4 regions of the Nocardiopsis sediminis genome follow, and region 1 is predicted to be linked to each of the others. Evidence: riboswitches for the same ligand, from Rfam matches in the RefSeq annotation. Region 1 holds a riboswitch; each other region holds the start of a gene.
What was found. A riboswitch is a leader RNA that binds a small molecule or an ion and turns the genes downstream of it on or off. The one in region 1 is predicted to bind S-adenosylmethionine.

Region 1 (7,239 bases):
GCATTGGCGGTGCGCCGCAGCTTCGTCATCTGGAAGTGGGTGGCTTCGTTGCCCATCGGCATCTCCCTCGTTCGGCTCCTCACCATATTGTGCTTTGTGCCGTTAGCGCCGCGAGCCGGAAACGGCCCGCGGCGCGTGGGTGTGTTGCCCGCTCAGCCTGTGCGGAGCGGATGCGCCTCAGCGGAACGCGGAGATCCCGGTGACCGACTGGCCCAGGCTGAGGGCGTGGATCTCCTCGGTGCCCTCGTAGGTCGCCACCGTCTCCAGGTTCAGCATGTGCCGCAGGACCGGGTACTCCAGGGTGATGCCGTTGGCGCCGTGGATGGACCGCGCGGTGCGGGCGACCCGCTGGGCGGCGGCGACGTTGGCGAACTTGCCGAAGCTGACGTGGTCGCGGTGGCAGTCGCCCTGGTCCTTGAGCCGGCCGATCTGTAGCGCGGTCAGCCCGGCCTGGTTGACGTCGACCAGCATGTCGGCGAGCTTGCGCTGCGTGAGCTGGAAGCCGGCGATGGGGGAGCCGAACTGCTCGCGGGTGAGCGCGTAGTCGCGGGCGGCCGTGTAGGAGGCGCGGGCCGACCCCACGACCCCCCACACGATCCCGTACCGGGCCTCGTTGAGGCACGACAGGGCCGAGCCGAGGCCGCGCGTGCCCGGCAGCAGCGCGTCGCCGGGCAGCCGCACGCCCTCTAGGACGAGTTCGGCGGTGATCGAGGCGCGCAGGGACAGCTTGTGGTGGACCACGTTGGCGGTGAACCCCGGCGTGCCGGCGGGGACGAGGAACCCGCGGATGCCGTCGTCGGTGGCGGCCCACACCACGGCGACGTCGGCGATCGTCCCGTTGGTGATCCACATCTTGGTGCCGTCGAGGACCCAGTCGGACCCGTCGCGGCGGGCGCGCGTGCGCATGGAGCCCGGGTCGCTGCCGGAGTCGGGCTCGGTGAGCCCGAAGCAGCCGAGCGCCTCGCCCGCGGCCATGCGCGGCAGCCACCCGGTCTTCTGCTCCTCGGAGCCGAACTTGTGGATCGCGGCCATGGCCAGCGAGCCCTGGACCGACACGAAGCTGCGCAGCCCGGAGTCGGCGGCCTCCAGCTCGCGGCAGGCCAGCCCGTAGGCGACGGCGCTCGCCCCGGCGCAGCCGTAGCCCTCCAGGTGCATGCCGAACACGCCGAGGTCGCCGAAGGTCTTGGCGAGGCCGCGCGGGTCGGGGATGGTCCCGGCCTCGAACCAGTCGGCGACGTGCGGCAGCAGCTCGCGGGTGGCGAAGTCGCGCACGGCGTCGCGGATGTCGCGCTCCTCGGGGGAGAGCGTGCCGTCGACGGCGAGGAAGTCATGGGGGTCGGGTGCGGCGGCCTTGCGCGGCTCGCTCATGGGCGGTGGTCCTTTCGGGTCCGGGTGTCCTGCGGTCGGTGGCGGGTGACGTGTCATCCGACGGGGTGCTGGTAGGCGGCGCCGCGCGCCAGCATCGCGTCGATCCGGTCGGCGGGCAGCCCCAGTTCGGCCAGGATGCGCGCGGTGTGCTGGCCCAGCAGCGGGGGAGGGGCCGCAGGGGCGCCAGCGGGCCCGGCGGGATCGGCGGAGTCCATGCGGAACCCCGCGCGGACGGTCTCCAGCCGCCCGGCGAGCGGGTGGTCCGACGCCAGGAGGACGTCGTCGCCGGCGGCCTCGGCGGTGCGCACGGCGTCGAGCACGCCGCGGACGCGGCCCACCGGGACCCCGGCGTCCAGCAGCAGAGCCGTCCAGGCCGCGGCGGTCCGGGTGCGCAGGGTCGCGGTGATCTCGCCGACGAGTTCGTCCCGGTGGGCGACGCGGTCGGGGTTGGTGGCGAACCGGGGGTCGGCGGCGAGGTCGGGGCGCTCCAGCACCTGGCACAGCCGCCGGTAGAGCGTGTCGTTGCCCGCGGCGATGACGATCTCGGAGTCGGCGGCGGGGAACGCCTGGTAGGGCACGATGCTGGCGTGGGCGTTGCCGAAGCGCCCCGGCTCCTCCCCGGTGACCAGGGCGTTCTGCGCGACGTTGACCAGGCCCGACAGGGCGGAGTTGATCAGCGACACGGTGACGTGCTCGCCCCGCCCCGTGGCCCGGGCGCGTACGAGCGCGCCCAGGACCGCCACGGCGGCGTTGAGCCCGGTGAGGACGTCGGTGATCGCGACCCCGACCTTGGCGGGCGGCCCGCCGAGGTCGCCGGTCACGGCCATCAGCCCGCTCTCGGCCTGCATGATCAGGTCGAAGCCGGGGCGGCCCTCGGGGCTGTGGCCGGGGCCGAAGCCGGTGATCGAGCAGTAGACCACGGCGGGGTTGCGCCGGGCGACGGCGGCGTGGTCCAGGCCCAGGCGTTCGATCACCCCCGGCCGGAAGTTCTGGAGGACCACGTCTGCGCCGGCGCACAGGTCCTGCACCGCCGCCAGGCCGTCGGGGTCCTTGACGTCCACGGCCAGGCTGCGCTTGCCGCGGTTGACGGCGAGGTAGTAGGCGGCCTCGCCCCCGGCCGACGGCGGCCCCCAGGCGCGCGTGTCGTCGCCGTGCCCGGGGTGCTCGACCTTGACCACCTCGGCGCCCATGTCGGCCAGCAGCATGGTCGCGTAGGGCCCGGCCAGGACCCGGGACAGGTCGGCCACCCGGACCCCGGCCAGCGGGGGAGGTGGTGCGGGGCCGGCCGGTGCTGCTCCAGGGCCGGCGGCTGTGCCGTCGCCGGACGTGTCGCCGGACATACCGTCGTCGTTCGCCGTATCCACCTTGTGCGCTCCTCGTCTCCGCCGGGGGTGGGTGAGCCGGTGCGGCGCGTCAGGGCCGGTCCGCGGACGCGGTCCCCTTGCGCAGCTGGTGGTAGGTCTCCAGGCAGCGCCGGAGCGCGGTGACGAGGGCGGCGCCCGACTGGCCGGCGTAGCGCGTCTGCACGCGCTCGACGATCTCGGCGAGGTCGCCGGTCACCGAGAGCCCCTCGACCAGCGCACGGAAGAAGTCCTTGGCGAGGTCGGTGAGGAGCGTGGTGTCGGCGGCGACGATGCGGCCGTCGGACAGGTTCACCGCGAGGACGACGCCCAGGCGCTCGTACTGGGCGTGGCTCGCCACGGTGTCGGGCAGCCGGGCGTAGCCGGAGACGAGGACCACATCGGGGTCCTGCAAGAGCTCGGTGGTGCGATCGGGACGGCGCACGGGTCCCCCTCCAATGGGCAGCGTAAAACTCCGGTGTGCTGGAGTCTCGCGCCTGGCAGGGCGGCCGGGAGAGCCGGGCGTCCTCAGCGGGAGGGCAGACGAGACCAGTATCACCGATGGGCTCGGTCCATTGTCAATCCTCCGGGTGATCCGCCCTGTTGTTCCGCCCGCCCTGCCGTTCGGGGCTGCCCGGGTTGCGAGGTTTCGGACCCGGTGCGATATAGTCCACCGCAGGTCATGAGTGCCAGCGTCAAGCCCCGGCTTGCTGGCCGGCAACCCTCCTTCCGCGGTGGGGTGCCCCGGGTGAGGACCAGGTCGAGACACGACCGCTTCGTAACCGTGTCAGGCAAGCGCGGACCCCAGCCGGTCCGGAGCCGCAGTGCTGCGCGCTCCTCCCGGGGTCCCTGACGGCCCCTGGAGGTGCCACCGATGACTGCTGTCGCCGAGAACCCGACCACCGACCCCCTCCCCGCCGCCGGCCTCTCCGTCGTCGGCGCCGACGTGCGCATCCCGCTGGTCACCGGCGAAGAGGTCGATTACGCCAACTTCGACTACGCCGCCAGCGCCCCGTGCCTGACCGCCGTGCGCGACGTGCTCGGCGACGCCCTGCCCTACTACGCCAGCGTGCACCGCGGCGCGGGGTTCCACTCCCAGGTCAGCACCGCGGCCTACGAGCGCGCCCGGCGTACCGTCGCGGCGTTCCTCGGTGCCCGGGACAACGATGCGGTCGTGTTCGTCCGCGGTACCACCGACGCCCTCAACCTGCTGGCCCGCTCCATCCCCGACCAGTGCACCGTCGTGGTGTTCGCCGGGGAGCACCACGCCAGCCTGCTGCCCTGGCAGCACCGCGGCAGCCGGGCCGGGCGGGTCGTGCGGCTGCCGCTGCCTGAGAGCCCGGCCGAGGCCGTCGAGGCGGCGCGCGAGGCGCTGGCGGCGGCGCCGGAGGGCCCGCGCCTGCTCTGCGTCACCGCGGCCTCCAACGTCACGGGCGAGATCTGGCCGGTCGAGGAGCTGACCGCCGTCGCGCACGCGGCCGGGGCGCGCATCGCGGTCGACGCCGCCCAGCTGGTCCCCCACCGGCGGTTCAGCCTGGAGGCCACGGGCGCCGACTACGTCGCCTTCTCCGGGCACAAGCTCTACGCCCCCTTCGGCGCCGGGGTGCTGGCCGGGCGCACCGACTGGCTCCAGGCCGCCACCCCCTACCTCGCGGGCGGCGGCGCCACCGGCAACGTCACCGAGGACGACGTCCGCTGGAACGACCTGCCGGCCCGGCACGAGGCCGGCAGCCCGAACGTACTGGGCGCGGTCGCCGTGGCCGCGGCCTGCGACGCGCTGACGGCGGCCGGGCAGGACGCGCTGCACGCCCGCGAGCAGGCCCTGCTGGAGCGGCTGCGCGCCGGGCTGGCCGCGATCCCCGCCGTGCACGACCTGAGCCTGTGGGACGCCGGCCACCCGCGCGTGGGCATCGTGTCCTTCGTCGTGGACGGGCTGCCCAGCGACCTGCTCGCGGCGGCGCTGTCGGCGGAGTACGGCATCGGGGTGCGCGACGGCCTGTTCTGCGCGCACCTGCTCACGCGCTGCCTGCTGCCCGAGGGACACGCCCAGGCGGTGCGGGCGAGCCTGGGGCTGGGTACGACCGAGGAGCACGTGGACCGGCTGATCGGCGCGGTCGCCGAGCTGGCCGCCCGCGGGCCCCGGTGGGAGTACGCGGAAGATGACGGGCGCATCGCCCCGGTGTCCGACGGCCGCGGGTTCCCCGACGTCCTCGCGTAGGCCTCGGCACAAGCGGGCATATCGCGCCAAATGCGGCGAAAGCCGACCTTCTCCGTAAAAGTCATATTCGGCACCGTTAAATAATTCGATGGTGAAACACATCACTCACGACCGGTAACATCGGGCGCTAACGGGGGGCGGTGACCGTCCGCTCGCGGGGCACCGCCCCGCGCAGCCGGCCGACACCGCCCCGGCACCGGCGACGGCCCGGGGGGCGCATCGTGACCGACAAGCGGCCGGCACTGCACATCGGCGAGGATCAGCCGCTCGTGGACCTGCCCAGCCCGCGCGTCGTCCACATCAGCGACCACCGCGCCCGCTCCCGCGCCGCCGCCCCCGATTCCACCCCCTCCCCGGGCATCGCCCAGGCCCGCCGCGGCTTCCTCCGGCGCGCCGTCGGCTACCTCGCAGCCGACGCCGGCATCCGCCAGTTCGTCGACCTCGGATCCCGGCTGCCCGCCGGCGAGGGCATCGCCCAGGCCGCGCGCGCCCACGCCGCCGACGCCCGCGTCGTCTACGTCGACTCCGACGCCGACACCGCCGTCTCCCTGCACGGCCGCACGCCCCCCGCCGGCAGGCTCGCGGTCCCCACGGTCGTCGTCGAGAGCATGCGCCCCGAGCCGGTCATCACCCGGCTCAGAGCGCGCGGGCTCATCGACTTCGGTGCGCCCGTGGCCGTCCTGCTCCCCGACACCGCCCCGCTCTGGTACGGCGGCGTCCCGCACCACCTCCCGCACGACCTCGTCCGCGCGCTGCACGCCGTCCTCTGCCCCGGCAGCCACATCGCCATCGCCATCCCCCGGCGTGTCGTCCCCGGCCGCCCCGGCGGCGCCGCCGTCCTCGACGCGCACTCCCGAGAACTCGCCGCCGCGGTGTTCGAGCCGTTCACGGTGATCGAGCCCGGCCTCGCCGACCTTGCATGGTGGCCCTACCCTGACGAAGAGGTCACGGCCGAGGGCACGGGGGTGCTGGCCGGCGTCGGACGCAGGGACTGAGCCCGCCGCCCGCGCCGGACGCGTCGGGTACCCTCTGGCGCCGGGGGGAGGAGACGGCTTGAACTGGACCGGGGAGATCCTCGCCCAGCTGGAGTTCTACTGGGACACGACCCTGTGGCCCCGGCTCCGCGGGCTGGGCGACGACGAGTTCTTCTGGGAGCCGGTCGACGGGTGCTGGTCGGTCCGGCCGCGCGCCGACGGGAGCTTCGTCGCCGACTGGGAGTGGCCCGAGCCGGTGCCCCCGCCGTTCACCACCATCGCCTGGCGGCTGGGCCACATCGTCGTGGGCGTCCTCGAACTGCGCGTCAACCGCCACTTCGGCGACCGCACGCTGTCCCTGGCCGACGCCCCCTGGCCCGGCAGCGCCGAGGAGGCGCTCACCCGCCTGCACGACGGCTACGAGCTCTGGCGCGCCGGTGTGCGCGGCGTCGACACCGAGGGCCTCGCCGCCCCGGTCGGCGAGGCCGAGCCGCCGCAGTGGGCCGACTTCCCCTTCGCGATGCTGGCGCTGCACGTCAACCGCGAGATCATCCACCATGGCGCCGAGATCGCCTGCCTGCGCGACCTCTACCGGGCCCGTCCGGCGCAGGGGCCGGACGCGGTGTGAGCCGGGGGCGTCCAGGAACGGGGCCCTAGGCCGAGACGGCGCCCGTCCCTTCCCGCCACGCCCGTGTGTAGGCGTCGACCAGCCAGCGGTCGGCCCAGGCGGTGTCGGGCAGTTCCGGCAGCGTCGAGGTCCGCACCAGGTCCGTCAGCCGCTCCTCCATCTCCGCAGCCGCCGCCAGCGCCTCCTCCTTGGTGTGCTCGCCGCGGCGCAGCTCCCGCAGCCAGGTCGCCCACGGGTCGGGCATCGGCAGCGTGATCCGGCCGGTCTCCAGCATCTCCACGCCCTGCACGCCCAGCCGCACCATGTGGTAGGCGAACTTGACGTCGAAGCCGTGGACCTCGATCAGCTCGGGGCGGTTGGTGTGCCGGCCGCCGCGCCGCCCCAGCATGCTGTCGCGCTGGGCGCGCAGGTAGCCGAGGAAGCGGTGCCCGGCGTGGCGCGACAGGATGTGCTCCGAGGCCGCACGCAGCTCGCGGCCCAGCGGCGTCACGGCGACGATCTCCTCTTCGGGCACGAAGAGGGGGAGCAGCACCGTGGGGTTGCCGTACAGAGCCAGGCGCAGCCACTTGCGCAGCGAGTACACGGTCAGGTCCAGGTCCCCGGGGCCAGAGCGGACGCCCTCGGGCTGGGAACGGAAGATGTACTGCTCGAAGGTGCGCAGGCCGATCACGTACTCCGGGGGCTCCACGCAGATCCCCATCTCGTCGCGGT
Region 2 (7,239 bases), on a different contig from region 1:
ACGGAGACCGCCGGCGCGGACTCCGGCCGCGCGCAGGCCGCCACCGCCCGCGGACGGCGCCGCCGCGGCGGGTCGCGGCGCAAGCGCTGACGCCCGCCTCCCGATCGCGGCCGGCATACCGCGCGGTCGGTATCGCCCCCGGTCAGCAGGGGAACCCGCGGGTGGGTCAGGGCTTGACGGAGCGCCCCCGGGGCGAAAAGCTTGTCCAATATGTCCCCCAGTGACCCCCTGCCCCTGCGCGGCCGGAACCCCGCCGATGCGCCGCCGGCCGGCCGGCGGCTGGTCGACGGCCGCGTCCCCGTCGCCGACTACGACGTCAAATGGCCCTACCTCTTCCACCGTGAAGCCGGGCGCATCCGCCAGGCCCTCGGCGACTCCGTGCTCGACCTCCAGCACGTCGGCTCCACCTCGGTACCCGGGCTCACCGCCACCCCGTGCGTGGACCTGCTGCTGCTGGTCGCCGACCCCGCCGACGAGGACGCCTACCTGCCGCCCCTGGCCGGCGCCGGGTACACGCTGGTCGACCGCGACCCCGGCGGCGACGGCCGCAGGCTCTTCAAGGGCCCCGACGTCAACATCGACCTGCACGTGCTCGGGGCCGGCTCGGGCGAGGCCGACCGCATGCTGCGCTTCCGCGACCACCTGCGCACCCACCCCGGCGACCACGAGCTCTACGCCAGCACCAAGCGCGGGCTCGCCGAGCGGCGGTGGGAGAGCCTCCAGGACTACGCCGACGCGAAGTCACCGGTCATCGACGAGATCATGTCGCGCTCCTGACACCCCGCTCACGGAGTCCGGGCGCACCGGGACACCGCCGCGCGGCGACCGCCGGAGCCGCCGCGGGCACGACCATCGGCGGCCGTCAGCCGAGCGCGCGCAGCTGGTCGCCGAACCAGCGCTGCGGCGACACCGCGGTGGCCTGCTCGGCCAGGTGGGCGCTGCGCTCGCGGCGCTCTTCGGCGGGCATCTCCAGCGCGGTGTGGAGCGCGCGCGCCGTCTCGCTGACGTCGTAGGGGTTGACCAGCAGGGCGTGGGCGCCGAGCTCGTCGGCGGCGCCCGCCTCGGTCGACAGCACCAGTGCGCAGCCGTCGTCGGAGAGCACCGGCCCCTCCTTGGCGACCAGGTTCATGCCGTCGCGGATCGGGTTCACCAGCAGCACGTCGGCCAGCCGGTAGGCGGCCAGCGAACGCGGGTAGTCGTCGTTGACCTCGAGGATCAGCGGGGTCCAGGAGTCGGTGCCGAACTCCTCGTTGATCTCCTTGGCGACCCGGAGCACCGATTCGGTGTACTCGCGGTACTCGGGGACGTCGCCCCGGCTGGGGTAGGCGAACGCGAGGTGGGTGACGCGGCCGTGCCACTCGGGGTGGTCGCGGAGCATCTCCCGGTAGGCCTCGAGGCCGCGCACGATGTTCTTGGACAGCTCGGTGCGGTCGACCCGGACGATGAGCCGGCGGTCGCCGACCCGCTCGCGCAGCGCCGCGCGGCGCTCGGCGACGTCGTCGGCCGCGGCCCGCTCGCGCAGCCCCTCGGCGTCGGCGCCCAGCGGGTACACGGCCACGCCGATCACCCGGCTGCCGTACTCGACGGTGCGCTTGTCCCAGTCGACATCGGCGCGCAGGAACGTCTCGCAGCAGCGCAGGAAGGCGTCGGCCCAGCGCCGGCTGAGGAAGCCCAGGCGGTCGGCGCCGAGCATGCCCTCGAGGAGCTCGCGCGCGATGTCGGTGGGCAGCATCCGGAAATACTCCGGCGGCGCCCACGGGGTGTGGGAGAAGTGCGAGATGCGCAGGTCGGGGCGGCGGCCGCGGAGCATCCGGGGCACCAGGGCCAGGTGGTAGTCCTGCACGGCGACCCGGGCGTTGTCGGCGGAGCCGGTGAGCAGGCCCTCGGCGAACGCGGTGTTGTAGGCGCGGTAGTCGGCCCACTCGGCGCGGAATTCGGCCCCGAAGCCGGGCTTGTTGGGGGTGTCGTAGAGCATGTGGTGGACGAACCACAGCGTGGAGTTGGCCACCGAGGTGTAGGCGTTGGCGAAGGTCGCCGGGGGGATGTCGAGCATCCGCACGCTGGTGCCGCCGACGTCGAACCCGGCCCGGTCGAGCCGGCCCTCGGGGGCGCGCGACGCCGCCTGGCGGTCGGCGTCGGACAGGGCGGCGCACACCCACAGCGTGTCGGCCTGGGCGGCGGCCGAGCTGAGGCCGGACACGAGCCCGCCGCCTCCGCGCCGGTGGCGGAGCGCACCGTCGTCATCGATCGAAAAGGACACCGGTCCCCTGTTGGAAGCGACGAGGATCTGTGCCTTGTCCACCTGATCGTCCACCTCTCGCATGACATCCGGGCCGGATTCCCATTTGACCACCCGGCCCCCGCCCGGCGGAGGGGCGGGTGGGTGTACGGGAAGGTGTCATAGGTCTCGCCCGTCACAGAGGAACCCAAACCTGCCGAGATGTCCGTCCCTCTCGGGGCGTGTCCGCCCGGATACGGAAGCGGAAGCGCGGGCACGCACCCCCTGCCGCACACAGGCTCCGGGCCCGAGCGAGGCCCGCGCGGCGGCCCTGGCCACGCCCCCGCTCGCCGCCGCCGACCCGCTGTCATCCCGGTCACCCCGGATGGCAGAGCCGAGGGGCGGTCGGTTACAGTGGCGAACGTATCCCGAGTGGATCACCGACAACTTCATATTGCTCATCCAGAGGGGTGGAGGGAACGGCCCTGCGAAGCCCCGGCAACCATCTCGGCGTGCGATTCCGCGGAAATTGCGGGGCGGCCGGGGCAGGTGCCAACTCCGTCCTGGAGCCAGATCGGCTCACAGGGAAGATGAGGGGAGACGCCTCGCATGGCGATGACCGCCACCGGCCCTGGTGCCACCACCGCCCGCCCTTTCGGCCCCGCAGTGGCCCTTTCCTGCCGCGAATGCGGCGAGCGCTACGAGCTCGGCCCGCGCTTCGCGTGTGAGTTCTGTTTCGGCCCCCTTGAGGTCGCCTACGAGTTCGGCGAGGTCAGCCACGCCTCCATCGCCGCCGGGCCCGCCAGCATCTGGCGCTACGCCGGGCTGCTGCCGGTACCCGCCAACGTCGCCGAGCTGCCCAACATGAACCCGGGCCTCACCCGCCTGGTCCGCGCCGACCGCCTCGCCGCCGAGCTGGGCATGCGCACACTGCACGTCAAGGACGACTCCGGCAACCCCACCCACTCCTTCAAGGACCGCGTGGTGGCCATCGCCGTCGAAGCCGCCCGCACCTTCGGGTTCCGCACCCTGTCCTGCTCCTCCACCGGCAACCTCGCCGGGGCGGTCGGCGCCGCCGCGGCGCGCGCCGGCTTCGGCTCGTGCGTGTTCATCCCGGCCGGGCTCGAAGAGGGCAAGGTCATCATGGCGGCCGTCTACGGCGGCCGCGTGGTCGCCATCGACGGCAACTACGACGACGTCAACCGGTTCTGCTCGGAACTGATCGGCGACCCCGCCGGCGAGGACTGGGGGTTCGTCAACGTCAACCTCCGGCCCTACTACGGCGAGGGCTCCAAGACGCTGGCCTACGAGATCGCCGAGCAGCTCGGCTGGCGGCTGCCGGAGCAGATCATCATCCCGATCGCCTCGGGCTCCCAGCTCACCAAGATCGACAAGGGCTTCCAGGAGCTGATCAAGCTGGGCCTGGTCGAGGACCGCCCCTACAAGATCTTCGGCGCCCAGGCCACCGGCTGCTCGCCGGTCGCCCGCGCCTGGGAGCAGGGCCACGACGTCATCCAGCCGGTCAAGCCCGACACCATCGCCAAGTCGCTGGCCATCGGCAACCCGGCCGACGGCCCCTACGTGCTCGACATCTGCCGGCGCACCGGCGGCGCGGTCGCCCACGTCAGCGACGCCGAGGTGGTCGACTCCATCGGCCTGCTGGCGCGCACCGAGGGCGTTTTCGCCGAGACCGCGGGCGGGGTGACCACCGGCGTGCTGCGCAAGCTGCTCGCCGAGGGCGCCCTCGACCCCGCCGCCGAGACCGTCGTGCTCAACACCGGCGACGGCCTCAAGACGCTCAACGCGGTCGAGGCCGGGGTGACCGCCACCATCAAGCCGTCCCTGAAGGCGTTCAAGGACGCCGGGCTGCTCTGACGCCGCCACCGGCGGCCCACCCGGCCGCCGCAGTCCCGGCCCGCGGACCTGCCCGGGCCGGCGCCGATCCCTGAAGACAAGGAGTTCACACGCCATGAGCGTCAGCGTTCGCGTCCCCACCATCCTGCGCACCTACACCAAGGACGCGGCCGAGGTCACCGCCGAAGGGGCCACCCTTCAGGACGTGCTCGACCACCTTGAGGCCGACCACCCCGGTATCCGGGCGCGGATCCTCGACGACAGCGGCAAGATCCGCCGCTTCGTCAACGTCTACGTCGGCGACGAGGACGTCCGCTTCGCCGACGGCCTGGCCACCGCGGTCGCCGACGGCACCGAGGTCTCGATCATCCCCGCGGTCGCCGGCGGCTGAGCCCCGCACGGCGCCCGCAGCGCCGCCGCCGAACACCCCCCGCCCGCATCCCCCGGCCCCGTTCCGGCGGGTGCGGGTTTCGGCGTTGAGGGCCGGGTTGACCTGCGGGTGATCGCTCGGCGAATTCGAGCGCAGGTCGTTTGCACTCGACCATCGAGAGTGCTAAAAATGGGACTCTTAGCACTCTGAGATGAGGAGTGCTAATTCCGGATCGAGACGATGAGGCCGCGGCCTCCGGCAGACGGGTTGCCGGGGCGAGCCGGGGCCGTCCGTCGCGGGCATCGGCTCGTTCCCACGCGTACCAGCCCGGTCTCGGGAGGACAAGAAGTCTATGGCAGCCAAACTGATCGCGTTCGACGAGGAAGCCCGGCGCGGCCTTGAGCGCGGCATGAACCAGCTCGCCGACGCCGTCAAGGTGACCCTCGGCCCCAAGGGCCGCAACGTCGTGCTGGAGAAGAAGTGGGGCGCCCCCACGATCACCAACGACGGTGTCTCCATCGCCAAGGAGATCGAGCTCGAGGACCCGTGGGAGAAGATCGGGGCCGAGCTCGTCAAGGAGGTCGCCAAGAAGACCGACGACGTCGCCGGTGACGGCACCACCACCGCCACCGTCCTCGCCCAGGCCCTGGTGCGCGAGGGCCTGCGCAACGTCGCCGCGGGCGCCAACCCCGTCGGCCTGAAGCGCGGCATCGAGGCCGCCGTCGCCCGTATCAGCGACGAGCTGGCCAACATCTCCAAGGACGTGGAGACCAAGGAGCAGATCGCCTCCACCGCCTCCATCTCCGCCAGCGACACCCAGATCGGCGACGCCATCGCCGAGGCGATGGACAAGGTCGGCAAGGAAGGCGTCATCACGGTCGAGGAGGGCCAGACCTTCGGTCTGGAGCTCGAACTCGCCGAGGGCATGCGCTTCGACAAGGGCTACATCTCGCCCTACTTCGCCACCGACCTCGAGCGCATGGAGACGGTCCTCGAGGACCCCTACATCCTCATCGTCAACTCCAAGATCTCCAACAACAACGAGCTCCTGCCCGTTGTCGAGAAGGTCCTTCAGGCCGGCCGCCCGCTGGTCCTGATCGCCGAGGACCTCGAGGGCGGCGCGCTCCAGACCCTCGTCCTCAACAAGATCCGCGGCACCTTCAAGTCCGTCGCCGTCAAGGCCCCGGGCTTCGGCGACCGCCGCAAGGCGCAGCTCGGCGACATCGCCGTGCTGACCGGCGGCCAGGTCATCACCGAAGAGGTCGGCCTCAAGCTCGAGAACACCGAGCTCGACATGCTCGGCCGCGCCCGCAAGGTCGTCGTCACCAAGGACGAGACCACCATCGTCGACGGCGCCGGCGACGCCACCGCCATCTCCGGCCGGGTCAACGAGATCCGCAACGAGATCGAGCGCACCGACTCCGACTACGACCGCGAGAAGCTCCAGGAGCGCCTGGCGCGCCTGGCCGGCGGTGTCGCGGTCATCAAGGCCGGTGCCGCCACCGAGGTGGAGCTCAAGGAGCGCAAGCACCGCATCGAGGACGCCGTCCGCAACGCCAAGGCCGCGGTCGAGGAGGGCATCCTGCCCGGCGGCGGTGTCGCGCTGCTCCAGGCCGGCGTCCCGGCGTTCGAGAAGCTCGAGCTCCAGGGCGACGAGGCCATCGGCGCCGACATCGTGCGCCGCGCCATCGAGGAGCCGCTGAAGCAGATCGCGATCAACGCCGGCCTTGAGGGCGGCGTCGTCGCGGAGAAGGTGAAGAGCCTGGACCCGGGTGTCGGCCTCAACGCCGCCACCGGTGAGTACACCGACCTGTTCAAGGACGGCGTCATCGACCCGACCAAGGTCACCCGCTCCGCGCTCCAGAACGCGGCCTCCATCGCCGCTCTGTTCCTGACCACCGAGGCCGTCATCGCCGAGAAGCCGGAGAAGGCCGCCCCGGCCGCCCCCGACGCCGGCATGGGCGGCATGGACTTCTAAGCCCTCCCTTCCGAGGTCTTCAGAGGTCCGGGTACGCGGACAGCAGCACCTGCGACGACAAGGGCGGTCCCCTGCGGGGCCGCCCTTGCTCGTGCCCGCGGCGGCCCACGGGCGGCCGAAACCCCGGCGGCGAATGGCGTCCCGCGTTCCGGAAAACGGGACGCGCACCGCCGCCCCGCAGCGTCATCGCGTCGACGCGCCCCGTTCTCCCGTTCGTCGGACGCCCTTTTCGCTTTCCCGGCCCGCCATTCCCGTTGCGGCCGGATGTGGCCTATCGAATGTGTGCTTCACCGCATGCAGAAGATGCATGGAACCGTTTAGGCGTTCCGTGCGTCACAGGTCTTTCGTTGATGGCGATTCTCACGATGTCACTGTGAGTGCGCTCTGAAGAAGGGTTGCGATACGGCAACGGAAACGCAACCGTCCGGTGGCGCGGGTGCGCAAAACCTGAGCGCACAGGCATTCCCGCTCGGGAATCCGCGTTGTGTTCGTAGCGTTACCGAAAAACTTCCCCCGCCCTGACCTGGACATAAACCTCATCCGTGGGGCAAAATGTTCGAGCTGCGGATACCTGCTGATACGTTCTCTGATATCCCCATTCCCGCGTTCGTCAATGGAGTTTCCCCGATGTCCAAGGCTTTTCACATCCGCATGCTGATCGGCCTCGCCGCCGTCGGAGCCACTGTCTCTCTCAGTGGCTGCGGCGCCGCCCTCCAGGAGACGCTCGACGCCGCCGAGGACGCCCAGGCATCGGCCGAAGCCGAACTCGACGACCCCATGGCCGGGGAAGCGGAAACGGACGTCTTCGACATCGCCGTC
Region 3 (7,239 bases), on a different contig from region 1:
GCGGTGACGTTCGCCCCGCAGCGGACGGCCGCCGAAAACCTCGTAGGCGCAGGGATATCCGCGAAATTTCGGGCGATCCATCCTGAACTTCTCCACCACCTCAGGCGTCACACATAGGTCATGTGATGTTCACCGAAAGAGAGCAGGTGGGTAGATGGCAAACGCCAGGCGGCTCGCGAAGCGGGCCGGCGTCGGTGCGGTGGCGTCGGTCGCCGTTCTGGGACTGGCCGCCACCATCCCGACGTCGGCCGCCGAGGAATTGCAGGACGTCTTCGCCGCGGGAGACGAGTCGTCCACCGGGGAGGCCGCGGCCGCCGGCGAGTGGCGCGAGGCGTTCGCCGCGAAGGGCATGGACGTCATGTACACGTCCCTCGCCGCCGCCGACGCGGAGAACGTGTGGGCCCTGGGCTCGCAGTACCCCGACGACAGCGACACGCCGCGCACCTTCGTCCAGCGCTATGACGGCGCGGAATGGACCCAGGAAGAGGTCCCGGCCGACTGGACGCTGGAGCCCGAGGTCGCGGGCGCCTCCGGCCCGGACAACGTCTGGGTGGTGGGCCCCACGGCCGACGGCGTCGGCGCGATCCGCTACGACGGAACGGACTGGACGTCCCACGAGATGGACGCCGGGCTGACCCCCAACGACCTCGACGTCATCGCCGAGGACGAGGCATGGCTGCTGGCCGAGGACGCCGCCGGCGAAACCCGGGCGGTCCGCTTCGACGGCGAGATCTGGCGCGACTGGACCTCGCCGCCGGCCGGGACCAGCCAGGCGATCGACGGCATCGACGGCGAGACCGTGGTGGCGGTGGGGAGGAACGACGCCTCCCAGCCCTCCGCCGCGCTCTACGACGGCACGGAGTGGACCGACCTGGAGGTCCCCGAGGTCGAGCTGCCCTCGGAGATCGCCAGCGCAACGTTCAACGACGTGCTGGTGCGCGCCGGTGACGACATCTGGGCCGTGGGCTACGTCCATGACCTCAACGATGACGACATCAACGACTACTGGCCGCTGACCGCGCACTACGACGGTCAGAGCTGGGATGTCACCGTCGATGAGGAGCCCAGCGGCGAGCTGGTGGCGGTCGAGGACGACGGCGCGGGCGGCGTGTGGATCCAGGAGGAGTCCTGGGACCCGACGTTCGTGCACCACGACGCCGCCGGTGAGGTCACCCGCGACACGCCGGACATCGAGAACTACGACCTCAACGTGCGCGACCTCGCCCTGATCCCGGGGACGGAGGCGCTCGTGTCGGCCGGCTCGGCCTACGACGAGGGCGACCCCGACGTCCCGACCGGCTACGGGGTGGTGCTCGCCTCGGGCCTGTAGGCCCATCGCGTCGCCCCCGTCCCCCGGTGGGGCGGGCGGGGACGGCGCCGCGGAGGGGTCCGGCCAGTGGCCGGGCCCCTCCGTTCTTGTGCGGGCCGCTCAGGCGGGTTCCGCGGAGCCCGCCGGGGCCGGTCCCGCGGGCGTGTCCGCGGACCCGGTGGCGTCGTCGCCCGGCGGCGCCGGGTCCGGCACGGCGGCGGCGCCGGTCACGCGCAGGGCGACGTCGCGGAGCTTGGTGTTTGTCTGCATGGAGGCCTGCTTGAGGACGTCGAGGGCCTGTGCGTCGCTGAGCCTGTGGCGTTCCATCAGGATGCCGACCGCCGCCCCGATGTCGTGGCGGGTCTCAAGGCCCGCGCGGACGGTGGCCTCGCGCTCGGTGGAGGCTATGGCCACGGCGGCGTGGGAGGCGAAGACCCACCCCGTCTCCTGTGAGGCGGCGTCGAAGGCGCCGGTCCGGGTGGCGTACATGTTGAGCGACCCCAGCGTCCCGTCGTGGGTGAACAGCTCGAAGCCCATCATGGAGCCGATGCCCATGGCCACGGCCCGCGGCCGGTAGGCGGGCCACCGGTCCTCGCGGGCCATGTCGTCGATCCGGAAGGTCGGCTCGCCGCGCACGGCGTCCAGGCAGGGGCCCTCGTCGCAGTCGAACTGGGCCTGGTCGGAGGCGCGCGGGAGCTCCCCGGTGGCCGCGGCGGTGCTGAAGGTGCGCCCGGGCCGGTCGACCATGAGGATCCCGGCCTCCTCGCAGCCGTGGAGCGTGTGCACGGCCAGCCGGACGATCGCGTCCAGGACGTCTTGGACGGAGTCCTCGCAGAGCAGGTCGCGCGCCATGTCGGCGAAGATGCGGGGGTAGTCGCGCGCCGGCGCCTTGGCGGGTTCGTGCACGGCCTCTGCTCCTCGGCTGCCCTCGCCCGCGGGTGGGGCGAACCTGGCGCGGCCTCTACCCACGACCCCGCCCGCTACTCCTGCCCGGCCGCCCCCTCCCGGGGGCCGTTGTGGCGCGCCGCGGTGCGCGCGGGTCGCCCCTGTGACACCCTGCGGTCGAATGGACCCGCAGATCGGCCCCTATGCGCGGTGCCGGAGCGGCGCGGCTGCGGGGACGGGGAGGCCGGCGCGGGCCGGCCGATCCGGGGCGGGGGTGCGGCATGACACATCCGACACTCAAGAGTGGAAATGTCGGGATTCTCTGTTATGTTGATCTTCGTCACGAGTTCCAGTGGAAAGCCCCGGCTGGCTGGACGGCAACCCTCCTCCGCGGCGGGGTGCCCCGGGTGAGGACACGGCCGTGGCCGGCGCCCGAGGCGCCGGCGGCAAGCGCGGAGCCCCGGTAGCGGGCCCCGGCCCCTCGCGCAGGGCGCTTGCCGCCGCAGCCCCGGTCGCCGCGAACTCCAGGCGAAGGGACGCCCGATGCAATCCACGACGCGACGCAGGGTCGCACTGACCACCGGCGCGGCGACGTCCGCGCTGCTCCTGCTGGCCACGGCCGCCTGCGGCGGCGTGGACACCTCCGGCGGCGGGGGCGGTGCCGGCGAGGAGATCACCGTCACCGCGTTCGCCGGCCCGTGGGGCGAGCTGTTCTCGGAGTCCTTCGTCGCGCCGTTCGAGGAGGAGACCGGCATCACGGTCAACGTGGTCAGCGGCGCCGACGCCGACTGGCTCACCCGGCTGCGCGCCGCCAACGGGGAGAACCCGCCCTTCGACGTCGTGGCGCTCACCTCCGAGACCTTCCACCAGGCGGTCAACAACGACGTGCTCCAGCCGCTGGACACCACCCGCCTGGAGCACTGGTCCCAGCTCGACCCCGTCCTGGTGGAGCAGTCCACCGTGGAGGGGTCCGCCTACGGCGCCCCGCTGACCACGGGGTCGCTGGGGCTGCTGTACCGCACGGACGAGATCGACGAGGCCCCGCAGGACTGGACCGACATCTTCAACGACCAGTACTGCGGCCACGTCGCCCTGCCCCCGCTGACCTACAACGCCGGCCTCCAGTTCTTCTCCGCCCTGGTCGCCCAGAACGGCGGCAGCCTCTCCGAGCCCGCAGCCGTCGACCGCGCCTTCGAGCAGCTGGAGAAGCTGAAGGACTGCGTCTCGGCCTTCCCCGCCGACGCCGGGTCCGTCTCCACCACCATCCAGAACGGCGACGCCTGGATCGTGCCGTTCTGGGACGGGCGCGCCTTCGCCATGGAGGCCGAGGGGCAGCCGATCGGGTTCAGCTACCCCACCTCCGGTGCTGTGGGCGCCCTGACCTCCTACTACATCCCGGCGGGCACCGAGAACACCGACGCCGCCTACGAGTTCCTCAACTACCTCACCTCCGCCCAGCACCAGAAGCCCTTCGCCCAGGGCACCTTCTACGGCGGGGGCAACGACTCCATCGAGTACGACCCGGAGTTCTCCGCCAAGGTGGAGTACGGGCCCGAGGTCTACGAGGGCTTCACCTGGGTCGACTACGACGCCGCCACCCCCAACCTGAACGAATGGCAGCAGCGGTGGAACGAGATCTTCCAGTAGGCGGCCCCGGCCGCGAAGGGGCCGGGACCGACGACGAGCACGTCCTCGTCGAAGGGCTGACCGCGGGCTACGACGGCACCGGCGTCCTCGACGTCGACCGGCTGGCCATCCGCCGCGGTGAGTTCCTGTCGATCCTGGGCCCCAGCGGCTGCGGCAAGACGACCCTGCTCAACTCCCTCGCCGGGTTCGTGCTGCCCACCGGCGGCCGGATCACCATCGACGGGGCCGACCTCACCGACGTCCCGCCGCACCGGCGCGGGCTGGGCATGGTCTTCCAGAACTACGCGCTGTTCCCGCACATGACGGTCGCCGAGAACGTCGCCTACGGGCTGCGGGTGCGCCGGGTGGAGCGGGCCGACCGCATCGAGCGCGTGGCCGAGGCGCTGCGCCTGGTCGGCCTGGAGGACTACGCCCGGCGCCGCCCCCGGCAGCTCTCCGGCGGCCAGCAGCAGCGGGTCGCCGTGGCGCGTGCGCTGGCCACCCGGCCGGCGGTGCTGCTGCTGGACGAGCCGCTGTCCAACCTCGACGCCAAGCTGCGCCGTGAGATGCGGGTCGAGCTGCGCGAGCTCCAGCAGCGCCTGGGGATCACGATGGTGTTCGTGACCCACGACCAGGAGGAGGCGATGTCGCTGTCGGACCGCATCGCCGTCCTCAACGGCGGCCGGGTCGAGCAGCTGGGCACCCCGCAGGAGGTCTATGCGGCCCCGGTGAGCCGGTTCGTCGCCGAGTTCGTGGGCGCCGCCAACGTGTTCGAGGGCGTCGCCGGAGACGGCGGCGAGCTGGCGGCCGGCGACGCGCGGGTGCGCACCGGCCTGGCCGGGCTCGCACCGGGCCGGCCCGCCGCGGTGGCGCTGCGGCCGGAGAAGGTCGCGGTCGGCGCCCAAGGGACCGCCGTGCCCGAGGGGCGGGGGTCCGCCGACGGCGTGCTCGTCTACCGCGCCTTCCTCGGCGACGGCTGGCAGGCGGAGATCGAGCTGGCCGGGGGCGCGTCCCTCGGTGCCCGCACCGCCGCCGAGCCGCCGCTCCCGGGCACGCAGGTGACCGCCCACTGGTCGCCCGATGACGTGATCCGCTTCGCCGGACCGGAGGACGCCGGTGCCGGCGCCGGGGCGGCCGGGCACGGGGCCCGGTGATGGCGGCCGGCCACGCCCCCTCCCCCGCTGCGGCCCCGGCCCGGCGCCCGCCCCGGAGGGGCGCCGGGTTCGTGCTGCCCGCGGTGGCGTTCCTGGCGGCGTTCTTCGTGGTGCCGCTGGCCCGGGTGCTCTCGCTGAGCCTGCACCCGGTCGACGCCAACGGCAACCCGCTGCCCGAGTACTCCCTCGTGCAGTACCAGCGGGTGTTCACCGAGGCGTTCTTCTCCGACGCCCTGGTGCGCAGCCTGCTCACCGCCCTGCTGGTCACCGCGTTGTGCGTGCTGCTGGGCTACCCCGCGGCCTATGCGCTGGCGAAGGCGCGGCCGGGGGTGCTGCGCACGCTGATGTTCGTGGTCGTGCTGTCGCCCCTGCTCACCAGCGTGGTGGTGCGCAGCTACGGCTGGGTCGTGCTGCTGTCGGCCAACGGCGTCGTCAACCGGTTCCTGACCGGGACGGGGCTGCTGGAGCGGCCGGCGCCGCTGCTGACCAGCTATGCGGCGGTCGCCATCTCGGTCACCCACGTCCTGCTGCCGTTCGCGATCATCCCGCTGACCACGGCGCTGGGCGGCATCGACCCCAACCTGCGGCGCGCCTCGCACAGCCTGGGCGCGGGCGCCGTGCGCACGTTCGGGCGGGTCACCCTGCCGCTGAGCGTTCCGGGGATCGCGACCGCCGCGATGATCGTGTTCCCGCTGGCGATGGGCATCTACATCACGCCGTTGCTGGTGGGCGGCGCCAACCAGCCCTTGGCGGGGCTGCGCGTCTACAGCCAGATCACCAGCGTCTACGACTACCCGGTGGCGGCGGCGCTGAGCCTCACGCTGCTCGTCCTCACGCTGGTGTGCGTCGCGGCGATGGGCGCCGGGTTCCGGTTCTGGGAGAGGAAGCTGCATGGCTGAGATCGCCGGGGCCCGCGCCGCCGGTGGCGGCCCTTCGCGGCCCGCGCCCCCCGCTGCGCGGCCCCGCCGCCGGGGACGGCCGGCACGCTGGGCGGGCCGGGCCGCGGTCGCGCTGCCCGCGGTGCTGGTGTTCGCCTACCTGGCGGCGCCGCTGGTGGTCCTGGCCATCAGCTCGCTCAACCCCGCCGCGTCGCTGGCGTTCCCGCCCGAGGGGGTGTCGCTGCGCTGGTACGCCGAGATCCTGGGCTCGCCCGACTGGGCGGTGTCGTTCCGGCTGAGCGGGCTGCTGGTGGCGATGGTGGTGGCCACGACCGTGGTCCTGGGCACGCTCGCGGCCTACGGCCTGGCCCGCGGGAACTTCCCCGGGCGCGGGCTCATCGCCGGGCTGGCGCTGGCCCCGCTGATGGTCCCGGAGATCATCATCGCGCTGGGACTGCTCTACTACTTCCAGGGGCTCGGCCTGCTCAACACCATCCCCGGGCTGTGGCTGGCGCACTCGGTGGTCGCCCTGCCCTTCGCCGTGCGCACCATCCTGGTCAGCGCCCGCCAGCTCGACCCCGTCCTGGAGCGGGCGGCGGCCACGCTGGGGGCGGGGCGCGTGCGCGTCTTCTGGACGGTGACGCTGCCGCTGCTGCGGCCGGGGATCCTGGCGGGCGCGGTCTTCGCGGCCGTCACGTCGCTGGGCGAGGTCGCGGTGTCCGTCCTGGTGTCGGGCGCCAACACGGTGACCGTGCCGGTGCGCATCTTCTCGGCGGTGCAGTTCGAACTCGATCCCTCGGTCGCCGCGGTCTCCACACTGCTGATGCTCACGAGCGTGCTCGTGATGGTCCTGGTCGACCGGTTCACCAAGCTCTCGGAGGCGCTTTGACCCCCGGCGACCGCACACCGGCCCCCGTCCCCGCCGCGCCGGCGCCCCTCCCGGCATCGGGCGGGGCGCGGGTGGGCATCGATGTCGGCGGGACATTCACCGACTTCGTGCTCGCGCTGCCCGGGGGCGGCACCGCCCACCACAAGGAGCCCAGCACCCCCGCCGACCCGGCGCTGGCGGTGGCCCGCGGGCTGGCCGCGGTCGTGGCCGCCGCGGGGCTGCGCCCCGGCGACCTGGCGGGCATCACCCACGGCACCACCATCGGCCTCAACGCGATCATCCAGCGGCGCGGGGCGCGCATCGCCCTGGCCGTGACCGAGGGCTACCGCGACATCCTGGAGATCGGCCGCAGCCGGATGCCGTCCTCCTTCGACCTGCACGCCGCCAAGGAGGAGCCGCTCGTCCCCCGCGACCGGATCGTGGAGATCCCGGCGCGACTGGGCCCCGACGGCGCCGCCCTGCGCTCCCCCTCCGATGCCGAACTCGCCCGCGCCGCCG
Region 4 (7,239 bases), on a different contig from region 1:
CGCCGGACCGCGACCTTCGCGTGCAGCGACCCCGACCTGGACCGCCTCCACGCGGCGGCCGACTGGAGCTTCCGCGGCAACGCGGTCGACGTCCCCACCGACTGCCCGACCCGCGAACGGGCCGGCTGGACCGGCGACTACCAGGTCTTCGCCCCCACCGCCGCCCGGCTCTACGACGTCGCCGGCTTCAGCCGCAAGTGGCTGCGCTCGGTCCGCGACGACCAGCTCGACGACGGCCGCATCGCCAACATCGCACCCGACCCGGCACGGCGGAAGGTCCACCGCGACGATCCGCTGGCCGACGGGATCACCGGCTCCGCCGGCTGGGGCGACGCCATCGTGCTCGTGCCTTGGGTGATGTACGAGACCTACGGCGACCACGCGGTCCTCGCCGAGAACTGGGACGCCATGGTGCGCTGGGTGGAATGGGCGCTGACGACCGCGCGCACCGCCCGCCACCCCTCGCGGATCGAGCGCTCGGCGCAGCCGCTGCCGCACGAGGAGTTCATCTGGGACGGCTCCTTCCACTGGGGGGAGTGGCTGGAGCCCAAGAAGCGCGCGGCCGACGGCTCCCTCATCGACCCGATCCAGGCCGACCCCCGCGCCTGGTACCTGGCCGACAAGGGCGAGGTCGGCACCGCCTACCTCTTCCGCTCCGTGCAGACCCTCGCCGCGATCGCCGGCGTCCTGGGCCGCTCCGGCGACGCCGGGCGCTACAGCGCGATCGCCGAGCAGGTGCGGGCGGCGTGGCGAAGCGAGTTCTGCGACCCGCAGGGGCGCATCACCCCCGACACGCAGGCCGCCCACGTGCGCGCCCTCGCCTTCGGCCTGGTGCCGACCCACCTGCGGGCGCGCGCCGCCGACCGCCTGGTGGCGCTCATCGCCGAGGCCGGCGGGCACCTGGGCACCGGGTTCCTCTCCACCGCCGACCTGCTGCCCGTGCTCGCCGACACCGGCCACGCCGACACCGCCTACGCGCTGCTGCACCAGCGGACCTCCCCGTCCTGGCTCGGCATGCTCGACCGCGGCGCGACCACCATCTGGGAGGACTGGGACGGCGTCGACGCCGATGGAACCGCCACCGCGTCGCTCAACCACTACAGCAAGGGGGCGGTCGTGGGCTTCCTGCACACCCACACCCTCGGGCTGCGGCAGGCACCGGGGTCGGTGGCGTGGGAGTCCTTCACCGTCGCCCCGGCCGTGGACCCCTCGCTCACCTGGGCGCGCGGCACGTTCGAGAGCCCCCAGGGCACCATCACCGTCGGCTGGCGCATCGAGGACGGCGACCTCGCGATCACCGTCGACGTGCCCCCGGGGTCGGCGGCGGAGGTCCGCTTCCCCGACGGCACGACCCTCCGAGGCGGACCCGGCTCCCTCTCGGACCGCCGCCCCCTGCCCGGATGAGCCGGCCCCGGCGTCTCGAACCGCTCGCCGCCCGATCCGTCGACGCCGTCAGCGGCCGGGGGCCGCCGTCGACCCCCGCAGGATGAACTCGGTGCCGACCCGCCGGGGCTCCGGGGCACCGGCCTGCCCTGCCTCCCCGGCGTCCTCGGCGGTGGTGGCGATCAGCCGGTGCACCGCCTCCTCGCCCGCGAGGTCGAGCGGGGTCCGGATCGTCGTCATCGGCGGGGAGGTGAAGTCCGACCCGAAGATGTCGTCGAAGCCCACGATGCTCAGGTCGCCGGGGATGTCCATGCCGGCGCCGCGGTAGGCGTCGAGCAGGCCGATGGCCATCAGGTCGTTGTAGGTCACCACCGCGGTGACCCCCGACGCCCGGACCCGGCGCAGCGCCGCGCGGCCGCCGTCGCGGGTCGGGTCGTTGGGGCCGATCTCCACGATCGCCATCCCGCGCTCGGGCGCCTCGTCCAGCAGCGTGTTCCAGCGGAGCTCGTTCATCCACGACACGCCGGGCCCCGACAGGAAGGCGATGGACCGGTGGCCCAGCGACGCCAAGTGGTCCAGGGCGTCGCGGATGCCGGGCACGACATCGGGCACGATCCCCGGAACCGCCCCCACCCGCCGGTTGACGGTGATGAGCGGCTTGCGGTCGGCCAGCGCCTCGATGTGGTCGTCGTCCATCCGGGAGGAGACCAGGACCAGCCCGTCGACGGACAGCAGGAGCCGCTCGGCCGTCTGCGCCTCCAGCTCGACGGACTCCTGCGACTCGGCGAGGACCAGCGTGTAGCCCGCGGCCGCGGCGATGCGCTCGGCGCCGCGCACGAGGGTGAAGTAGACCGGGTTGGTGATGTCGGAGAGGATCAGCCCGATGGTGCTGGTCCGCCCGGTGGGCAGCGCCCGCGCCATGGGGTTGAGGCGGTAGTTGAGCTCGGCGGCCGCCTCGCGGATCCGCTGCTCGGTCTTGGCGTTGATCCGCCCCGGCTTGTTGAGCGCCCGCGACACCGTCGAGGGGCTCACCCCGAGATGCCGGGCGATGTCGTAGATGGTGGCGTGTGGCTTCCGGTTGCCGTTCGAGCGTCGCGCCGCGCTGTGGTGCTCCTCGGGGGCCACGGTTCTCCTCGTCAAGGTCGGTGTCCCCTCATGGTGGCATACGGCCTTCCCCGGAGGGCCCGCTCCGGAGCCGGGGCTCCGGCGCGGGTGGCAAACGATTGTCGGTTTCAGGGTCACCCGATGGGCCGCCGCGCGCTGTGTCCGCGGGGCCACCTGCGCCCCTTCGCTCATCGCCGGCGGCGAACGCGGCGCCGTCATCGGCCTCGACGGCGCCGTGAACCGGCTCCGGATACGTCCCGCCGGAACGTGACACCGAGCCGAAAACCTATTTTTCCTACCCATATGGTATGTTTTCTGCTCGTGGTCCAGAGTTCCGCTGTCCGGCTCGGCGGGCGGAACAGCAACCCTCGTGCGGCGGTGGGGTGCTCCCGAGCGCGACCAGGCGCCCGCCGGCCCGCCCGACGGACGCAAGCGCCCCCCGTACCCTGCCTCGCCCCCGCGAACGGTCGCCCGCGCCGGCCCTCCCCCTGAGAGGAAGAACGTGTCCCACTCCACCACGTCGGTCCGCGCCCTGGCCCTGGTGGCCGCGTTCGCCGTCCTGGCGCTCACCGGCTGCGGTCAGGACTCCTCCGCCGGCGCAGACGGCGAGCCCGTCACCGGCGGCAGCCTGGTCTACCTCGAACACCAGGCCCACGACAGCCTGTATCCGCCTTCGGCCGGCTTCTACCCCAACGGCGGACTCGTCAACAACATCACCGACCGGCTCGTCCACCAGGACCCCGAGACCCTGGAGCTGGAGCCCTGGCTGGCCACCGACTGGGAGGTCAACGACGACGCCACCGAATACACCTTCACCCTGCGCGACGACGTCACCTTCTCCGACGGCTCACCCCTGACCGCCGAGGTCGTCGCCGCGAACTTCGACCTCTACGGGCTGGGCGACCAGGACCGCGCCCTCATCGTCTCCGAGGCGATCAACAACTACGAGCGCAGCGAGGTCGTCGACGACACCACCGTGCGCTTCCACTTCAAGGAGCCCTCGCCCGGCTTCCTCCAGGCCACCTCCACCATCAACTCCGGCATCCTCTCCGCAGAGACCCTCGAACGGGCCTTCGAGGACTTCGGCCCCGGCAACTCCACCGAGATCATCGGCACCGGCCCCTTCGTCATCACCGAAGAGGAGGTCGGCACCGAGCTCACCCTCACCGCCCGAGAGGACTACGCCTGGGCCCCGCCCGGCAGTGACAACCAGGGCCGCGCCCACCTCGACGAGATCCTCATCAGCGTCACCCCCGAGGACAGCGTCCGCGTGGGCTCCCTCACCTCCGGGCAGGCCGACGTCGTCCGCTACGTCGAGGCCCAGGACGAGGAGCAGGTCGAAGAGGCCGGGTTCAGCGTCCACGCGCCCCAGACCAACGGGGTCAACAACAGCCTGGGGCTGCGCTTCGGCAACGAGATCCTCTCCGACATCCGGGTCCGCCAGGCGCTCATCGCCGGCATCGACCGCCAGGAGGTCGTCGACACCGTCTACACCGACCGCTACCCGGTGGCCACCTCCATCCTCAGCAGCACCGCCCTGGGCTACACCGACCAGTCGCAGCACCTGGAGCACGACCCCGAACGCGCCGCCGACCTGCTGGAGGAGGCCGGGTGGACCCCCGGCCCCGACGGGATCCGCGAAAAGGACGGCACCCCGCTGACCCTCGTCGTCAACGAGGCCGCACCCCAGCCCCGCTCATTCGAGGCGCTCACCCTCATCAGCCAGCAGCTCGCCGGGATCGGCGTGGACCTCCAGATCCTCACCGCCGACGCGGGGACCTACGCCGAAGCAATCAACGACCCCGACCAGGTGCAGATCTACCACTCCATGGTGGGGCGCGCCGACCTCGACGTCATCAAGAGCCAGTTCCACTCGCAGAACCGCAACACCCTCCTCAACCGCGACCCCGGCGACGACTCCATCGAGGACCCGGAACTGGAGGAACTCCTCGAAGAGGTGGCCTCCACCCCCGACCCCGGCGAACGCGACGCCGCCTCCGCCGCCGTCCAGGAGTACCTGGCCGAACAGGCCTACGTCATCCCCCTGTTCGAAGAGCCCCAGGTCTACGGCAGCGCACCCTACGTGCACGGCCTCGCCTTCGAGTCGGTGGGCCGGCCCGCCTTCCACGAGGCGTGGCTGGCGGACTGACCCCGCGCCCGCCCCGGCCCCGGTCTCCGGGGCGGGCCCCGCCACCCGCCACCACACACATCCGAAGAGGTCGGATTGAACCACGCTCTACGGCGGTCCGGGCAGGCCCTCGTGGTCCTGCTCGCCGCGTTCACCGCCGCCTTCATCCTGCTCCAGGCCATGCCCGGCGACGCCGTCATGATCAAGTTCGAGAACCCCGAACTGGGGCTGTCCCCCGAGCAGATCGCCGCCCTGCGCGCTGCCTACGGCGTCGACGCCCCGCTGTACCAGCAGTACCTGCACACCCTGCTCGGGTTCCTGAGCGGCGACTTCGGCCACTCCGTGCAGACCGGCACCCCCGTGCGGCTGCTGCTGGCCGAAGCGCTGCCCCACACCCTGCTGCTCGCCGTCCTCGGCTTCGCCGCCGCCGCCCTGCTCGCCGCGGCCATCGCGTTCCTGTCCACCTACCCGCGCCTGGCCTGGATCCGCGGCTCGCTACGTGCCGTGCCGTCCCTGTTCGTCTCGGTGCCGGTGTTCTGGCTGGGCATCGTCCTCGTCCAGGTGTTCTCCTTCCAGCTGGGCCTGGTCGCGGTCGTGCGCCCCGGCCCGGTGGAGGGGTTGATCCTGCCGGTGCTCACCCTCGCCGTGCCCATCGCCGCACCCCTGGCCCAGATCCTCACCCGCAGCATCGACGACGTGCACACCCGCCCCTTCGTCACCGTGGTGCGCGCCCGCGGCGCGAGCCGCTCCCGCGTGCTGTGGCGCAACGTCGCCAAGAACGCCCTGCCGCCCACCCTCACCATGGCCGGGGTGCTGTTCGGCGAACTCGTCGGCGGCGCCGTGGTCACCGAGACCGTCTTCGGCCGGGCCGGGATCGGCCGCCTCACCGAACAGGCCGTCGCCCAGCAGGACGTCGCGGTCCTCCAAGCGGTCGTCCTGCTCGCCGCCACCGTGTTCGTCCTCATCAACCTGATCGTCGACCTGCTCTACCCGGTACTGGACCCACGTCTGAGGAACAAGGCGGGCGCCACCGCATGAACCACCCCACCCCCTCCGCACCCCACCGGACCCCGCTGCCGCTGTGGCGGCGCCTGCGCCGCTGGGAACCCGCCACCGTGCTCGCGATCGCCGTCATCGCGGTCGCGGTCGCCTGGGCGCTGGCCCCGGGCCTGTTCACCTCCGCCGGCCCCACCACCGGCGTGGCCGCCGACGCCCTGCACCCGCCCGGCGCCCACTACTGGTTCGGCACCGACGCCACCGGCCGCGACGTGTTCACCCGCGTTGTGCACGGCTCGGTCCACTCGCTGTCGGGCGCCCTGGTCGCCGTCACCGTCGGCCTGGTCCTGGGCACCCTCATCGGCGCCACCGCCGGGGCCGTCGGCGGCATCGTCGACGACGTCCTCATGCGCATCGTGGACGTGCTCCTGGCCGTCCCCGCCCTGCTGCTGTCGCTCAGCGTCGTCATCGTCCTGGGCTTCGGCACCACCCAGATCGCCGTCGCCGTCGGCGTCGCCGGGGTCGCCGCCTTCGCCCGCCTGGCCCGATCCGAGGTGATCCGGGTCCGCCGCACCGACTACGTCGAGGCCGCCTTCGTCTCCGGCGGCCGCCTGCCCGCCGTTCTGGTGCGCCACGTCCTGCCCAACTCGATGACCTCCGTGGCGGCCCTGGCGGCCCTGCAATTCGGCACCGCCATCCTCGCCATCTCCACCCTGGGGTTCCTCGGCTACGGCGCGCCCCCGCCCACCCCCGAATGGGGGCTGATGATCGCCGAGGGACGCGACTACGTCGCCACCTCCTGGTGGCTGACGACCCTGCCCGGCCTCGTCGTGGTCGCGGTCGTCCTCGCCGCCAACCGCATCAGCGCCGCGATCGCACGACGGGGGACACCATGACCCGCACCGCACACCCCACCGCCGCCGACATCGCCGCGCCCGACCCCGGCACGCCCGTGCTGGCGGTCGAGGACCTGTCCGTCGCCTACACCGGCCGCACCACCGAGACCCGCGTCCTGCACGGGGTATCGCTCACCGTGGACCCCGGCGAGGTCGTCGCCGTCGTCGGCGAATCCGGGTCCGGCAAGAGCACCACCGCCCAGTCCGTCATCGGGCTGCTGCCCGGAAACGGCCGCGTCCTGGGCGGCCGGATCCTCCTCAACGGCACCGACATCACCGCGTGGGGGGAGCGGCGCATGGAGGCGGTGCGCGGCGCCCGCATCGGCCTGGTCCCCCAGGACCCCGGCGACTCCCTCAACCCCGTCAAGCGCATCGGCGACACCCTTGCCGAGGCGCTGGACATCCACCGGTGGGGCGACCGGCGCCGCGTCCGCGCCCGGGTGCTGGAGCTGCTGGAACGCGTGGGCATCCCCGACCCCGTGCGCCGCGCCCGCCAGTACCCGCACGAGCTCTCCGGCGGGATGCGCCAGCGCGTCCTCATCGCCGCGGCCATCGCCCTGCGCCCGGACCTGGTCATCGCCGACGAGGCCACCAGCGCCCTGGACGTCACCGTCCAGAGGACCGTCCTGGACCTGCTCGACGACCTGCGCCGCGAGGACGGCACCGCGGTCCTGCTGGTCACGCACGACCTGGCGGTGGCCGCCGACCGCGCCGACCGGGTCGTCGTCCTCA

Region 2: it holds a riboswitch for S-adenosylmethionine, as region 1 does, so the genes downstream of both, thrC (threonine synthase) here and ACFOVU_RS22360 (aminotransferase class V-fold PLP-dependent enzyme) in region 1, are expected to answer to the same signal.
Region 3: it holds a riboswitch for S-adenosylmethionine, as region 1 does, so the genes downstream of both, ACFOVU_RS15820 (ABC transporter substrate-binding protein) here and ACFOVU_RS22360 (aminotransferase class V-fold PLP-dependent enzyme) in region 1, are expected to answer to the same signal.
Region 4: it holds a riboswitch for S-adenosylmethionine, as region 1 does, so the genes downstream of both, ACFOVU_RS13605 (TIGR04028 family ABC transporter substrate-binding protein) here and ACFOVU_RS22360 (aminotransferase class V-fold PLP-dependent enzyme) in region 1, are expected to answer to the same signal.

Annotation. Positions count from the first base shown of each region.
Region 1 is NZ_JBHSBH010000014.1:148,706-155,944, reverse strand. It holds gene ACFOVU_RS22380 (nitroreductase/quinone reductase family protein) at 1-56, opposite strand, end outside; gene ACFOVU_RS22375 (acyl-CoA dehydrogenase family protein) at 178-1,368, opposite strand; gene ACFOVU_RS22370 (CaiB/BaiF CoA transferase family protein) at 1,422-2,708, opposite strand; gene ACFOVU_RS22365 (DUF3870 domain-containing protein) at 2,782-3,153, opposite strand; SAM riboswitch class IV at 3,387-3,512, shown strand; gene ACFOVU_RS22360 (aminotransferase class V-fold PLP-dependent enzyme) at 3,583-4,926, shown strand; gene ACFOVU_RS22355 (SAM-dependent methyltransferase) at 5,148-5,921, shown strand; gene ACFOVU_RS22350 (DinB family protein) at 5,980-6,528, shown strand; gene ACFOVU_RS22345 (nucleotidyltransferase domain-containing protein) at 6,554-7,239, opposite strand, start outside.
Region 2 is NZ_JBHSBH010000013.1:254,815-262,053, forward strand. It holds gene ACFOVU_RS21390 (S8 family serine peptidase) at 1-90, shown strand, start outside; gene ACFOVU_RS21395 (GrpB family protein) at 211-777, shown strand; gene ACFOVU_RS21400 (alpha,alpha-trehalose-phosphate synthase (UDP-forming)) at 863-2,302, opposite strand; SAM riboswitch class I at 2,674-2,815, shown strand; gene thrC (threonine synthase) at 2,828-4,093, shown strand; gene ACFOVU_RS21410 (ubiquitin-like small modifier protein 1) at 4,188-4,463, shown strand; gene groL (chaperonin GroEL) at 4,795-6,420, shown strand; gene ACFOVU_RS21420 (septum formation family protein) at 7,048-7,239, shown strand, end outside.
Region 3 is NZ_JBHSBH010000010.1:180,003-187,241, reverse strand. It holds gene ACFOVU_RS15830 (hypothetical protein) at 155-1,330, shown strand; gene ACFOVU_RS15825 (GAF and ANTAR domain-containing protein) at 1,430-2,215, opposite strand; SAM riboswitch class IV at 2,533-2,653, shown strand; gene ACFOVU_RS15820 (ABC transporter substrate-binding protein) at 2,738-3,841, shown strand; gene ACFOVU_RS15815 (ABC transporter ATP-binding protein) at 3,808-4,974, shown strand; gene ACFOVU_RS15810 (ABC transporter permease) at 4,974-5,873, shown strand; gene ACFOVU_RS15805 (ABC transporter permease) at 5,866-6,741, shown strand; gene ACFOVU_RS15800 (hydantoinase/oxoprolinase family protein) at 6,738-7,239, shown strand, end outside.
Region 4 is NZ_JBHSBH010000008.1:402,498-409,736, forward strand. It holds gene ACFOVU_RS13595 (alpha-L-rhamnosidase) at 1-1,404, shown strand, start outside; gene ACFOVU_RS13600 (LacI family DNA-binding transcriptional regulator) at 1,453-2,523, opposite strand; SAM riboswitch class IV at 2,811-2,928, shown strand; gene ACFOVU_RS13605 (TIGR04028 family ABC transporter substrate-binding protein) at 2,990-4,636, shown strand; gene ACFOVU_RS13610 (ABC transporter permease) at 4,712-5,653, shown strand; gene ACFOVU_RS13615 (ABC transporter permease) at 5,650-6,507, shown strand; gene ACFOVU_RS13620 (dipeptide ABC transporter ATP-binding protein) at 6,504-7,239, shown strand, end outside.